Regions from separate parts of the Vibrio coralliirubri genome, predicted to be linked through region 4. Evidence: predicted binding sites of a transcription regulator. Region 4 holds the regulator's gene; each other region holds the start of a gene.

Region 1 (3,145 bases), 180 kb from region 4:
GAAGACAAGCTCTAGAGTCGGGTGATTCGCGACAGCAACAACAATCACTTGAAGCGCAGCTTAGCTCGAAGGACCTGACGATTAAGCAGCAAAAACGTCAGTTGCACACTATGTTCCACGAATTGAAGAAGCAGAAAAGCAGCAAAGGTCTAAGTCATCTGCAGGTGGCTTGCGCGCTATTTGGCTACACGCCCAGCTCAATCCCTGACCAAAAAATCATCAAGATCCGATACAAACAGCTATCAAAGATCTACCATCCAGATGGTCACGGATGTGACGAAGAAATGAAACGTTTGAACAATGCGCTAAAAACCATTTTACAAAATGTTACAAAACCGTAAACAAACACACATCTTCATTTTTCAAGATCTCAAAGATATCGATTTTATTGGTGTTGCAATCGATCCCCCTCTCAAAAACGGGTAACAAACTATTAACTAATAGGTCTTACTTGTGTCATAATTTGCGCCGAAAATACACCTGACTTAAACAGGTGAGGAGAGAATATGTTCACAATAGAAGGCGTTTGTGATTGGTGCAAAAAGCCAAGCCTAGTTAAAAAGCACGACTACCTAGATGGTAAGTGTCATCATGCATGTAAAGAGTGCAATGATATTGCAACCATTGATGTTCGCCAGTTCAATATTGGTGAAATGGAAATGAGAGCAAAACTCTCCCAAGCGACATTGAGATAAGCAACACCGTGAAATATAAGAAAGCGCCTAAGGCGCTTTTTTTGTGCCTGCGATTTTAGATCTTCTCTCTTCTATACAGGTGTATACAGTACTTTTCTATCAAAACCACTGTATACACCTGTATAAAGCTCACATTTTTTCAACTTATGAGACAAAACAGCAAATTCATTCAAATTTAATTTATCTAACAATTTCAATGATTTAATTGTTTTTCATCCATAATTCCAAACGAAATCGTCCAATAATCCCGCAAAAAACGCTTGATCTTATAAGCAACTAAAACTACTGTATACACATACAGCATGTATATAAGGACAGCAAAATGATTCAAGCACACGTTAAAGCACAACACTCTAGCCCGCTAGTTCACTGCGCATTTACATCAGTTTCTCGTAAAAGCAAAAATTCAAACGAGGAAGCGTTGTTTGCAAGAATGGCGTTGCTGTCCAATCAACATCAGTGGTTACTGTTTACGGCTCAAACACCAAGACCGTCGGCTAAGCAGCTTAAGCAACATAATGTTTGCTGCGACCGCGTTATTCATATGAAAGCCTCTCATCAAATGACTGAAGTAGAGACTGTCGAGAAAGCCATTCGATCTAAGAATGCGAGTGCGATTGTTGCAAGTGCATCGATTGATCAGTTCAGTCAACAGTACCTAAGAACATTAGGATTACGCTTTCAATGTGAAGTCTTCTTTATGGATGCAAATTCAGAGCGTATTCACTAAGCCATATTGCTTAATAACATTTTGGCTCAAAACGTTGTCCACAAACATAGCTTAATCTTTTAGCTAACAAACTTAAGTTAACTTAACAAACAATTCGCCAAAACACAGTCCAAACATACTGCCTTCCCCTGCCATACAATTCGCCAATTTTTTAGCGGATTGTTAGGCGGGGGTTTTTATTTAAACAACAGATTTAGCAATCGTTTGCTTTTTCTCTGGAAGCAAATAGTAGATTGGGTATAATGCCCGTCTAATCATGTGCACACCGCACTTCTCTGTATGACGTTTGATAAAAGATAGGAATGTCTAAATGAGCCTTGCTGATCAAGTTCTTGCCGTAAATGATGACCTACCAATCCGTACTGATAAACCTGTCCACAGTGGCAAGGTTCGTTCGGTCTACTGGTTAACTGAAGAAGATAGCCAACGACTAATTAAAGAGAAAGGCTACGATGTAGCACCAGATGCGCCTTTAGCAATCATGGTGATCAGTGACCGTATCTCTGCATTTGATTGTATCTGGCGTGGTGAAGGGAATCTTAAAGGTGTTCCAGGTAAGGGAGCGGCTCTGAATGCTATCTCTAACCACTGGTTCAAATTGTTTAAAGACAACGGACTTGCTGACAGTCATATTCTTGATATCCCTCACCCGTTCGTATGGATTGTACAAAAAGCTCGCCCAGTCATGATCGAAGCGATTTGTCGTCAATACATCACAGGTTCAATGTGGCGTGCATACGCAAACGGCGAACGTGAGTTCTGTGGTATCGAGATGCCTGAAGGCCTTGAGAAAGACAAGAAGTTGCCTGAGCTACTGATCACGCCTTCAACAAAAGGGATTCTGAAAGGTATTCCTGGCGTTCCAGAAGCTGACGATGTGAACATCACTCGTAACAACATCGAAGATAACTTTGCAGCATTCAACTTTACTCAAGCAAGCGACATCGCTCATTACGAGAAGCTTCTTAAAGAAGGCTTCAACGTAATCAGCCAAGCGCTAGCAAAAGTAGACCAGACCTTTGTTGATACCAAATTTGAGTTTGGCTACGTCAACGATGCTCAAGGCAAAGAAAAGCTTATCTACATGGACGAAGTCGGTACTCCAGATTCATCTCGCATTTGGGATACTCAGGAATACAACAACGGCAACATCGTTGAGAATTCAAAAGAAGGCTTCCGTCAGTTCTTGCTTAACTACTTCCCTGATGCCGACATTCTTTTGAACAAAGAACGTATGCCAGAGCGTGAAGCACTAGCTCGTGACAATGAACTTCCACTGGATTCGCTAATGTCTTTGTCTCGTACTTACCTTGATATCGCAGCGAAAATCACAGGTGCGGAGATCGTACTGAGCGAAAATCCTAAGCAAGAGATCATTGATGTTCTGCGCGCTGACTATGGTCTAATCGACTAGTCGCTTAATTGCTTAATTGCTTAATATCAAAATAGAAAGCTCGAAAGCTAATAAGCTCCTAGACACAAGTTTTAGATACTAAAAGGGCCTCAATATTTGAGGCCCTTTTTACGTGTACGTTTTACTATTCCTGAGAGAGGTTATAGGCGAACTGAAGTTACAGCCTAATAGTGAACTCTTCTCCAGAATTACCCGCAATCACTAAATGACTGCGCGACTCAATATACTCGATCTGCTCTTCTTCAAGCGAATATGGCATCACCACTTTGAGCTCATTGATCCCTTCCAGCTTAGCAAGCTTGAGTA
Region 2 (3,145 bases), 290 kb from region 4:
TTCTTCTCTGTTTGCAATCAAGCTTCAAGAAAAACAATTAATTGAAGGCGCAGACCTTCTGGTGCCAATGGTGTTCTTGGTCATCATCGGTACGGTTGTGATTCAGAGCCTTACCGCGAGTTGGTGGGCGAGAAGGCTAGGTGTGACTCAAGAGAAGGCACAAGGCGTTATCTTCTTTGGTGCGACTCAGTTTTCACGCCAGTTTGCCAAAGTGCTGGCCACACACAACATCAACAGTGTGCTTGCTGATACCAACTGGGAGAGCATTCGTTTAGCGCGCATGGAAAACTTGAATGTTTATTTTGGTAACCCGGCTTCGAGCCACGCTGAAAATAATCTGGAATTGGATGGAATAGGGCGTGCGATGATCGTGTCGCCTTATCGTCAAACCAACCCGTTAGTTAGCATGCACTATCAAGACGAGTTTGGTGAGAATAAGGTGTTTGAGCTTGAGTCCTCAGAGAATAAACATGAAAGGCATCAAGTGAGTCGCGATGGCAATAGAAGCTTGTTTTCGGAAGGGATTACCTATTCCAAGCTTAACTCACTGATGGCTCAGGGTAGCCAAATTAAAAGTACAGGTTTGACAGAGGCATTTGATTTAAACGAGTTTAACGCGCTGTACCCTAAAGCTATCCCTCTTGGGGTGATTAATGGCGGTGATTTCCGTTTAATTACACAAGGATCTGAGTTGGAAAAACTCATATCAACGGAGTGTGAGCTTATTAGTTTATTACCGCCTTCTGAACAGACGGAAAAAGTTGATACTCCAGATAAGTAGCAACGAGCACTTCATCAAAAGCGCGTCGCCTTGTTTCAAAAACGAATAGCTAAGTATCAAAAAAGCCGCAACGTTCATCACGTTGCGGCTTTCTAATTCTATTTATATACGCTGCGGATTACTTCGAGTGAAATTGCTCACAAGCGATCATGGTGTTCTCGATTAGGCTCGCAACCGTCATTGGACCAACACCACCCGGTACAGGTGTGATGAAGCTTGCGCTTTCTTTCGCTACGTCGTATTCAACGTCGCCCACTAGTTTGCCAGACTCTAAGCGGTTGATACCAACATCGACCACAACAGCGCCTTTCTTAATCCAAGCGCCAGGAATGAAGTTAGGTTTACCAACGGCAACTACCACAACGTCTGCTTGACGTACGTGGCCTTCAAGGTCTTTGGTGAAGCGGTGACATGTTGTTGTCGTACAACCTGCTAGAAGAAGCTCTAGCGTCATTGGGCGACCTACGATGTTTGATGCGCCAACCACAACCGCGTGCTTACCACGTAAATCGATGTTGTAACGGTCAAGCAGCGTGATGATGCCTTTTGGCGTGCAAGAGCGAAGCTTAGGCATGCGCTGAGCCAAACGGCCAACATTGTATGGGTGGAAGCCGTCAACGTCTTTTTCTGGCGTGATACGCTCAAGAACGTGAGTGCTATCAATGCCTGCTGGTAGAGGCAGTTGAACAAGAATACCGTCGATCTCTGGATCGTCGTTCAGTTGGTCTACCAGTGTTAACAATTCGTCTTCTGTCGCAGTGGCTGGCAAGTCGTAAGATTTAGATACGAAGCCAACTTCTTCACACGCTTTACGCTTACTTCCAACGTAAACCTGAGAAGCAGGGTCTTCACCCACTAAAACAACCGCTAGGCCCGGAGCGCGCAATCCAGCTTCAGTACGAGCTTTTACACGTGCAGCAACTTCGGAGCGAACCGTTTGAGAAATTAGCTTTCCATCAATATTTTGAGCAGTCATGAATTTCCTTAGTATTGATATTCAAGTTAGTGGCTGATGTTTTTGGCGCATTATTCCAGAAAATCTTTTTGATTACCATCAAGCAAACGTTTGCTTTGGTCTATTTTCCAACACTTATATGTTTGTTGCCCTTTTTTTACCCACTTAGATCAGAATGTTACATAAAGCCGTTGCTTTACTGATTCGAATTCGTATAATTCGTTCCTGTAGCGCGCCCTTAGCTCAGCTGGATAGAGCACCTCCCTTCTAAGGAGGTGGTCGAAGGTTCGAATCCTTCAGGGCGTGCCATTATTTAAAGAAACCCGATAACTCTCCGAGTTGTCGGGTTTTTTGCATTTCAGGGCAATCTAATCTTCTTTGTCTTTGTGGCTTCGCTTGTGTCAATCCCACTTTAAAATGTCCTCATTTGTCCCAAATAGAAATGTCCCCTTGTTAGGTCTTTCGACTGGAAGCTTTGAATGGTTCGGTGAGGACAGGGTTGATGGCTCGAGGCGCTGTTTGAAGGGCTCTTTGTTGTGCACGGCGCTTGGGGGCTTTCTTACTGCGGGTTCGTTGCTGTTGTTGTTCGAATTCTTCTTGTTGTTGCTGAGCAAATTTTAAAACTTGGCCGAGGCGTTTGTTGTCGACGATTTGGGTTTGTTGAACGTGCTCGAGTTTGTCGAAGGTTTTGAATTCGAGTTTTCGATGCCCGTATTGGATGGCGATTTCACCGTTTGGGTAGTCGAGTATCTTGACATGTTCGTGCGCTAGTCGGCTGTTTTCTTCAGTAGGTTCAATGAGATAAATCACTTTATCGTATTGAAATGTCAGCGACTTTGAGAGCTTGCGGGTTTCTTGCCAACTGAAAATATCGTCGAGTTCTTGCTTGGACTCTCGAACCGGGCGATGCATGTCTTTTGGGTATTGAGCGGGCTTAGCAAAGCGATGGTTAAAATCGGCGATGAAGTAGGGAAGCCAGGCGTTGGCTTGTTCGATGGTGTCGATACCTTGTAAGCGCATCTCTTTAACCAGTCGGTCTTGCAGCGTGAGGTTGGCTCGCTCAACGCGGCCTTTGGCTTGGGAGCTGTTGGCACAGATGAGTTCTATGGCCAGTTCTTTCAGCACGCGCCCGTATTGAGTTTGGCCAACTTGTTTGTGTTTCTCCTGATTCACTCGAAAAATTGAGTGCTTGTCACTGTAAAATGCGATGGGTTTACCGTGCTCATTGAGGTATTCACGCGTGGTCAACATGTAGTCAAATGCGGATTCTGTCTCGCTGAATCTTAGGTTCATCAAACGGCCAGTCGCATCATCAATGAACACCAATAGGCAGCATTTGTCGCTGCGGCCTTCAAACCAGTCATGATGGGAGCCGTCAATTTGGATAAGTTCACCCAAGCAATCACGAC
Region 3 (3,145 bases), on a different replicon from region 4:
CGCACGTGATCCGTTGGTCAACCAAATTCAACAAACACCTAAACTACACCGCGCAACAGTGGTCGGTATAGGTCAAACGATTGTTGACATCGAAGCCCGTGTTGACAACGAGTTCCTAGAAAAATACGAGCTGAGTAAAGGTCACTCACTGGTATTGGAAGAAAGTAAAGCAGATGCGCTGTATGAAGAGTTAGTTGAGCGCGGTTTGATCACGCATCAATACCCTGGCGATACTATCGGCAACACACTGCACAACTATTCCGTACTTGCAGACAGCAAATCTGTCCTGCTTGGCGTGATGTCTAAGAAGATTGAAGTTGGCTCATTTGGTTATCGTTACCTTTGCCGCACTTCTTCTCGTATGAATCTAAACCACCTTCAAACTGTTGATGGTCCAATCGGTCGTTGCTACACGCTTATTTCTGAAGATGGCGAACGTACGTTTGCAATCAATGAAGGCCACATGAACCAACTTCTTCCAGAAAGCATTCCTGAAAAAGTGTTCGAGAAAGCTTCTGCATTGGTTGTGTCGTCATACCTAATGCGTGGCAAACCTGAAGATCCGATGCCAAAAGCGGTACAAAAAGCGATTGAATACGCGAAAGCGCACAATGTGCCTGTTGTATTAACACTTGGTACTAAGTATGTGATCGAAGGCAACGCTGAATGGTGGCAAGAATACCTGAAAGAAAACGTAACCATCGTCGCGATGAACGAAGACGAAGGTGAAGCGCTAACGGGTGAAAAAGATCCTCTATTGGCTGCTAACAAAGCACTTGAGTGGGTTGACCTAGTTCTATGTACTGCTGGCCCTATTGGTCTATACATGGCAGGTTATACTGACGAACCAGCGAAACGCGAAACCACACTGCCATTGTTACCGGGTAACATCCCTGAGTTCAATAAATACGAATTCAGCCGTGCGATGCGTAAGCAAGACTGTAAAGACCCAGTAAAAGTGTACTCTCACATTGGCCCTTACCTAGGTGGCCCCCTTGAGATTAAGAATACCAATGGCGCTGGCGATGGTGCACTTTCAGCACTACTTCACGACATGGCAGCAAACAGCTACCACCACGTGAATGTACCAAACTCAGAGAAACACGAGCACACTTGTCTAACTTACTCTTCACTGTCTCAAATTTGTAAGTACGCAAACCGTGTAAGCTACGAAGTGTTGACTCAGCACTCTCCTCGCCTTTCTCGTGCACTACCTGAACGCGAAGATAGCTTAGAAGAAACATACTGGGATCGTTAATCGACCATAATAGGCAGTTACCTCTTAAAGGTTAACGCCAAGTGAGATTACCCATTCCTTGAAGGGCTGCTATATGCAGCCCTTTTTGTATACAACGCCAATATAACGGCAGCTCAAGGTAATCAGATCGAATATTTTGCTCGTTTAAGACTTGATCTCGCGCAATGACTCTTTAGATCTGTTATCTTCCAGCACATAATTCGTGTGGTTTGCCTTTACTTGGCAAATTTATACAGTACTATCGCCACGCAAACGGTTACGTACCACCTTTCGGTTCTGATATAAGGATCAAATATGCTGTCTGATATTGATATTTGTCGCTCTACTCCCCTTAAAAACATCAGTGAGGTTGCCAAGCAAGCTGGCCTGCACCACAACGAACATCAGCCATTAGGGCAATTCAAATCTAAAGTGTCTCTCACATCACTTGAACGCCTCGCTAACCAACAAGATGGTAAATTAGTCGTAGTCACGGCGATCACACCGACACCTCTTGGTGAAGGCAAAACCGTCACTACTATCGGATTAGCACAAGGCCTCGCAAAGATTAACCAATCTGCAATGGCCTGCATTCGTCAGCCTTCAATGGGCCCGGTATTTGGTGTAAAAGGCGGCGCTGCGGGTGGTGGTTACTCTCAAGTTGCCCCTATGGAACAATTAAACCTGCACCTGACAGGCGATATTCATGCTGTTACGGCCGCTCACAACCTCGCCTCTGCGGCCATTGATGCACGTTTGTATCATGAACAGCGTGAAGGGTTAGAAGCCTTTGAAACGCGCTCAGGCTTAAAAGCACTGGATATCGACCCAAGCAGAATCGTTTGGCGACGTGTACTTGACCACAATGATCGCGCATTACGCATGATCACGGTTGGCAAGAACGAAGCAGACAAAACAATTAACGGCTTTGAGCGAGAAGATGGATTTGATATCTCAGCCGCTTCAGAGCTGATGGCTATCCTTGCACTAGCCAATGACCTTCAAGATTTGAGAAAGCGAATCGGACGAGTGGTACTTGCTTACAACAAACAAGGCTTGCCGTTAACCGCAGATGACTTCAACGTCGCAGGCGCAATGACCGTAACAATGAAGGATTCTATTGAACCAACATTGATGCAAACCCTTGAAGGCGTTCCGACCCTAATTCACGCCGGGCCTTTCGCGAACATTGCACATGGTAACTCTTCAATTATTGCCGATAAGATAGCGTTAAAACTGAGTGACTTTGTCGTGACCGAAGGTGGTTTCGGCTCAGATATGGGCTTTGAGAAAGCGTGCAACATCAAGGTCAAAGCGTCGAACAAGAAGCCCGATTGCGCCGTAGTTGTCGCTACATTACGTGGATTAAAGGCCAACTCTGGTTTATACGATTTGAGACCGGGGACTCCATTACCAGATTCAATCTTTAATGATGACCAAGACGCGCTAATTGCAGGCTTTGAGAACCTAAAATGGCACATCAACAACGTTAAGCAATACCAAGTGCCTACAGTTGTTGCGATTAACCGATTCCCACAAGACTCAGCTCAAGAGCTCAATGCTTTGAAACAGATGATCACCGACTTCGACTCAAGCGTTAGCGTTGAAGTAAGCGAAGCATTTGGTCAAGGTGGTGAGGGGGCAACTCAACTGGCTCACGCCGTGGTAAAAGCTTGCCAAAAACAGAGTGAATTTAAGCCTTTGTATCACTCAGAGCAAAGCCTAGAAGAAAAGCTAATGGCAGTCGCTGAAGTTGGTTATGGCGCGGCAAGTATTTCGCTATCTCCACTGGCTAAAAAACAACTGGCTGAATTCAAACTGCATGGCTATAGCGACCTATCGGTTTGTTTGGCAAAAACACCACTATCGATCTCAACAGAAGCACACATTAAAGGTGCACCCACTCAA
Region 4 (3,145 bases):
TTTTCTTCTAACACGTTTCTCATTTGAGCGCCGCTTTCTGCTTCGCTCACTGTGTAACCCTCGTTCTGGAAGTATCCAACCAGTTTACTGCGGGTTACCACATCATCTTCTACGACTAATACGTGATAGCTCATCTACACCACTTTTCTTATTTAATAGTTTCAGTGACTATTCTATTCATAACTAGTAACAATTCTAGTGGTACAGAAGATAAAAGCCAGAAACATGGATTTTTTTTGATACAAGACAATCTTAAACCTTGCTATTTATCGTCCATCGCAATTCAATATAGGCATTACTACTAACGAGTAACTTTGCGTTTCGCAAATAACCTTGTTATTCAGCCTTGGTGTGCTTATGCCCAAGTGACTTCAAGATGTATATAAGCAACATCACAAGACTAAGTCAGGATCTAACAAATGAAAGATACGAAAGCGTTCAACGAGCAAAGAGCAGAAATATACTGGTGGCTATCAAGCTTATTTGCCAAAGAGCTCACTCAAGAAGAACTCGATCACTACCACTCTGTTGAAATTCGTTCTTTCCTAACTGGTTTAGGCGAAAATGAAACACTAAAGCCAGCGATTGATAAGTTAGTGGATGCGCTGAACCGTCTACAAACACGTGAAGATGCCCAGCTAGAACTGTCTGCAGACTTTTGCGACCTTTTCTTAAAGACAGATAAACACGGCGCTCTTCCTTACGCTTCTATGTATATCGGCGAAACTGGCCTTTTGAATGATAAGCCAGCAAAAGATATGGAAGAGATCATGGCTAAGCACAACTTAGTTGTGAACCAAGATCTAAAAGAGCCAGCAGACCACATTGCTATCGAACTCGATTTCCTTGGTAACTTGATCATTCGTTCAAACGAAACGGATATTGAAGAAGAGCTAGAGAATTCATTTGCCGTTCAACAGCAGTTTATCGACCAACAACTGCTGACTTGGGTACCAAAGTTCAACGTGAAATGTCATGACGTTGATGAATTCGGTTTCTACGCTAGTGTCTCATCTTTGCTACTCGCATTCTGTCAATTAGACACTCAATATTTAGCTGGTGAATAGCTTATTGGATGACTAGGTAAATAAATTCAGTAGAATGTGACAATTCACCCGGATTTCTGGGTGAATTTTATTGCGAGTAGTTTCTAGTCAGTCTAAAATTGTGACCGCAAACGATAAAATATGAAACATTCACGAAATGCTATGCTTATTAAAGTTCAGAGCATTTCGGTGTTAAGACAAGCCGCTCAATAGCGGTTTTTTGTTTTTTAGCACTTTAGTACCCAAAGAGCCCTACAAATTTAAGCTCTTAGTTAGGTAGCTTAACGGCTACTTTATTCCGTACTTTGGGAAAGTAGCTTCTAATAGGATAAAACCATGGCCACTATAAAAGATGTCGCTCGCTTAGCCGGCGTATCAACAACAACCGTTTCTCACGTAATCAATAAAACTCGCTTTGTTGCAGAAGCAACTCAAGAAAAAGTAAACAAAGCCGTAGATGAACTGAACTATGCACCAAGTGCTGTTGCTCGTAGCTTGAAATGTAATACAACACGCACTATCGGCATGCTAGTGACTCAATCAACTAACCTATTCTTCTCTGAAGTTATCGATGGTGTTGAGAGCTACTGCTACCGTCAAGGTTACACTTTGATCCTGTGTAATACGGGCGGTATCTATGAGAAGCAACGTGACTACATTCGAATGCTTGCAGAGAAACGTGTAGATGGCATCTTAGTTATGTGTTCTGACCTAACTGAAGAACTAAGAGAGATGTTAGACCGTCACGCTGACATCCCTAAAGTTATCATGGACTGGGGCCCTGAGAGCTCTCAGGCTGATAAGATCATCGATAACTCTGAAGAAGGTGGCTACCTAGCGACCAAATACCTTATTGAACGCGGTCACTCTAAGATTGCATGTTTAAGTGGCCACTTAGACAAAGCAGCATGTGTTGAACGTATTGCCGGTTACAAGCGTGCACTTAACGAAGCTAAGATTTCTGCCGATGAAAATATGATCATCGAAGGTAACTTCGAGTGTGATACGGCTGTTCTTGCTGCAGAACAAATCGTTGAGATGGAAGATCGTCCAACGGCGGTATTCTGCTTTAACGACACAATGGCACTCGGCTTAATGAGCCGCCTGCAAGAAAAAGGCATTCGCATTCCAGAAGATATCTCAGTGATCGGTTACGACAACATCGAACTGGCTGAATACTTCTCTCCGCCGCTAACGACCGTTCACCAACCAAAGCGTCGTGTTGGTAAGAATGCATTCGAAATTCTATTAGAGCGCATCAAAGACAAAGACCACGAAAAACGCGTCTTCGAAATGCACCCTGAAATTGTTGAACGAAGTACAGTTAAAACGTTAAATTAATTGATAATTCGAGTTTAATTTCATCAAGCGCACCTTTAGGTGCGCTTTTTTTATCAGCAACTATAATGAACCCAGATGCACAACGGAAAGATCATTAATTGAAGCAATATCACATTTTGAAATATCAACTGTGAGCTTCATTCAACAAAAACTTTATTCTATTCAATCAGTCACGCACAGGGCAAACCACTCGAAAGAGTGAGACGCAAAGCTTCCGGCCTAAACCACTCGTTGGTATGGTAGCGGGGTTACCGATGGCAAAATGCAGTAACTACTAATAATTTAGTAATTTACGGCTTATTGACAATTTAATTGCAACATTTTGCTAATCTCTCGGACCTGCTTATTTGGTGGCGTAGTTCAAATACACCGAGATAAATAACATGGATAAACCGATACTAAAGGACTCGATGAAGTTATTTGAGTCCCTAGGAAAAATAAAATCACGCTCAATGTTTGGTGGCTTCGGTCTTTTTGCTGATGACACTATGTTTGCTCTGGTTGTAAATGACCAGTTGCACATACGCGCAGACAAAGGCACAACGAAACAATTCGAACAACAAGGGTTTCAACCGTACGTCTACAAAAAACGTGGTTTCCCTGTCGTTACTAAATATTTCGCTTTACCTGAAGGCCTCTGGCAAGACCAAGAGAAAATCTTGCAGCTTGCAACCACGTCTCTAGGTTTTGCTAAAGAAGAAAAAGCTGAGCAGTCTTCTGCTAAGCCGACCCGACTCAAAGATCTGCCTAATCTTCGA

The links. The regulator PurR, encoded in region 4, represses purine synthesis genes. The targets are predictions, from matches to a motif close to TNANGNAAACGTTTNCNTNA.
Region 1: a site for PurR is predicted at 1,618-1,637, ahead of OCV20_RS06770 (phosphoribosylaminoimidazolesuccinocarboxamide synthase). Genes of this name have one in related genera too.
Region 2: a site for PurR is predicted at 1,836-1,855, ahead of folD (bifunctional methylenetetrahydrofolate dehydrogenase/methenyltetrahydrofolate cyclohydrolase FolD). Genes of this name have one in related genera too.
Region 3: a site for PurR is predicted at 1,503-1,522, ahead of OCV20_RS18780 (formate--tetrahydrofolate ligase). Genes of this name have one in related genera too.

Annotation. Positions count from the first base shown of each region.
Region 1 covers NZ_AP025470.1:1,448,704-1,451,848, reverse strand. The annotation lists gene OCV20_RS06785 (tetratricopeptide repeat protein) at 1-341, shown strand, start outside; gene OCV20_RS06780 (hypothetical protein) at 507-695, shown strand; gene OCV20_RS06775 (SulA-like leucine-rich domain-containing protein) at 1,018-1,425, shown strand; gene OCV20_RS06770 (phosphoribosylaminoimidazolesuccinocarboxamide synthase) at 1,736-2,839, shown strand; gene OCV20_RS06765 (hypothetical protein) at 2,997-3,145, opposite strand, start outside.
Region 2 covers NZ_AP025470.1:973,707-976,851, forward strand. The annotation lists gene OCV20_RS04695 (cation:proton antiporter) at 1-781, shown strand, start outside; gene folD (bifunctional methylenetetrahydrofolate dehydrogenase/methenyltetrahydrofolate cyclohydrolase FolD) at 900-1,757, opposite strand; tRNA gene OCV20_RS04705 (tRNA-Arg) at 1,969-2,045, shown strand; gene OCV20_RS04710 (ISNCY family transposase) at 2,190-3,145, opposite strand, start outside.
Region 3 covers NZ_AP025471.1:510,092-513,236, reverse strand. The annotation lists gene OCV20_RS18785 (inosine/guanosine kinase) at 1-1,258, shown strand, start outside; gene OCV20_RS18780 (formate--tetrahydrofolate ligase) at 1,553-3,145, shown strand, end outside.
Region 4 covers NZ_AP025470.1:1,263,727-1,266,871, reverse strand. The annotation lists gene torR (two-component system response regulator TorR) at 1-134, opposite strand, end outside; gene torD (molecular chaperone TorD) at 420-1,067, shown strand; gene purR (HTH-type transcriptional repressor PurR) at 1,383-2,387, shown strand; cyclic di-GMP riboswitch class I at 2,558-2,643, shown strand; gene OCV20_RS05950 (TfoX/Sxy family DNA transformation protein) at 2,771-3,145, shown strand, end outside.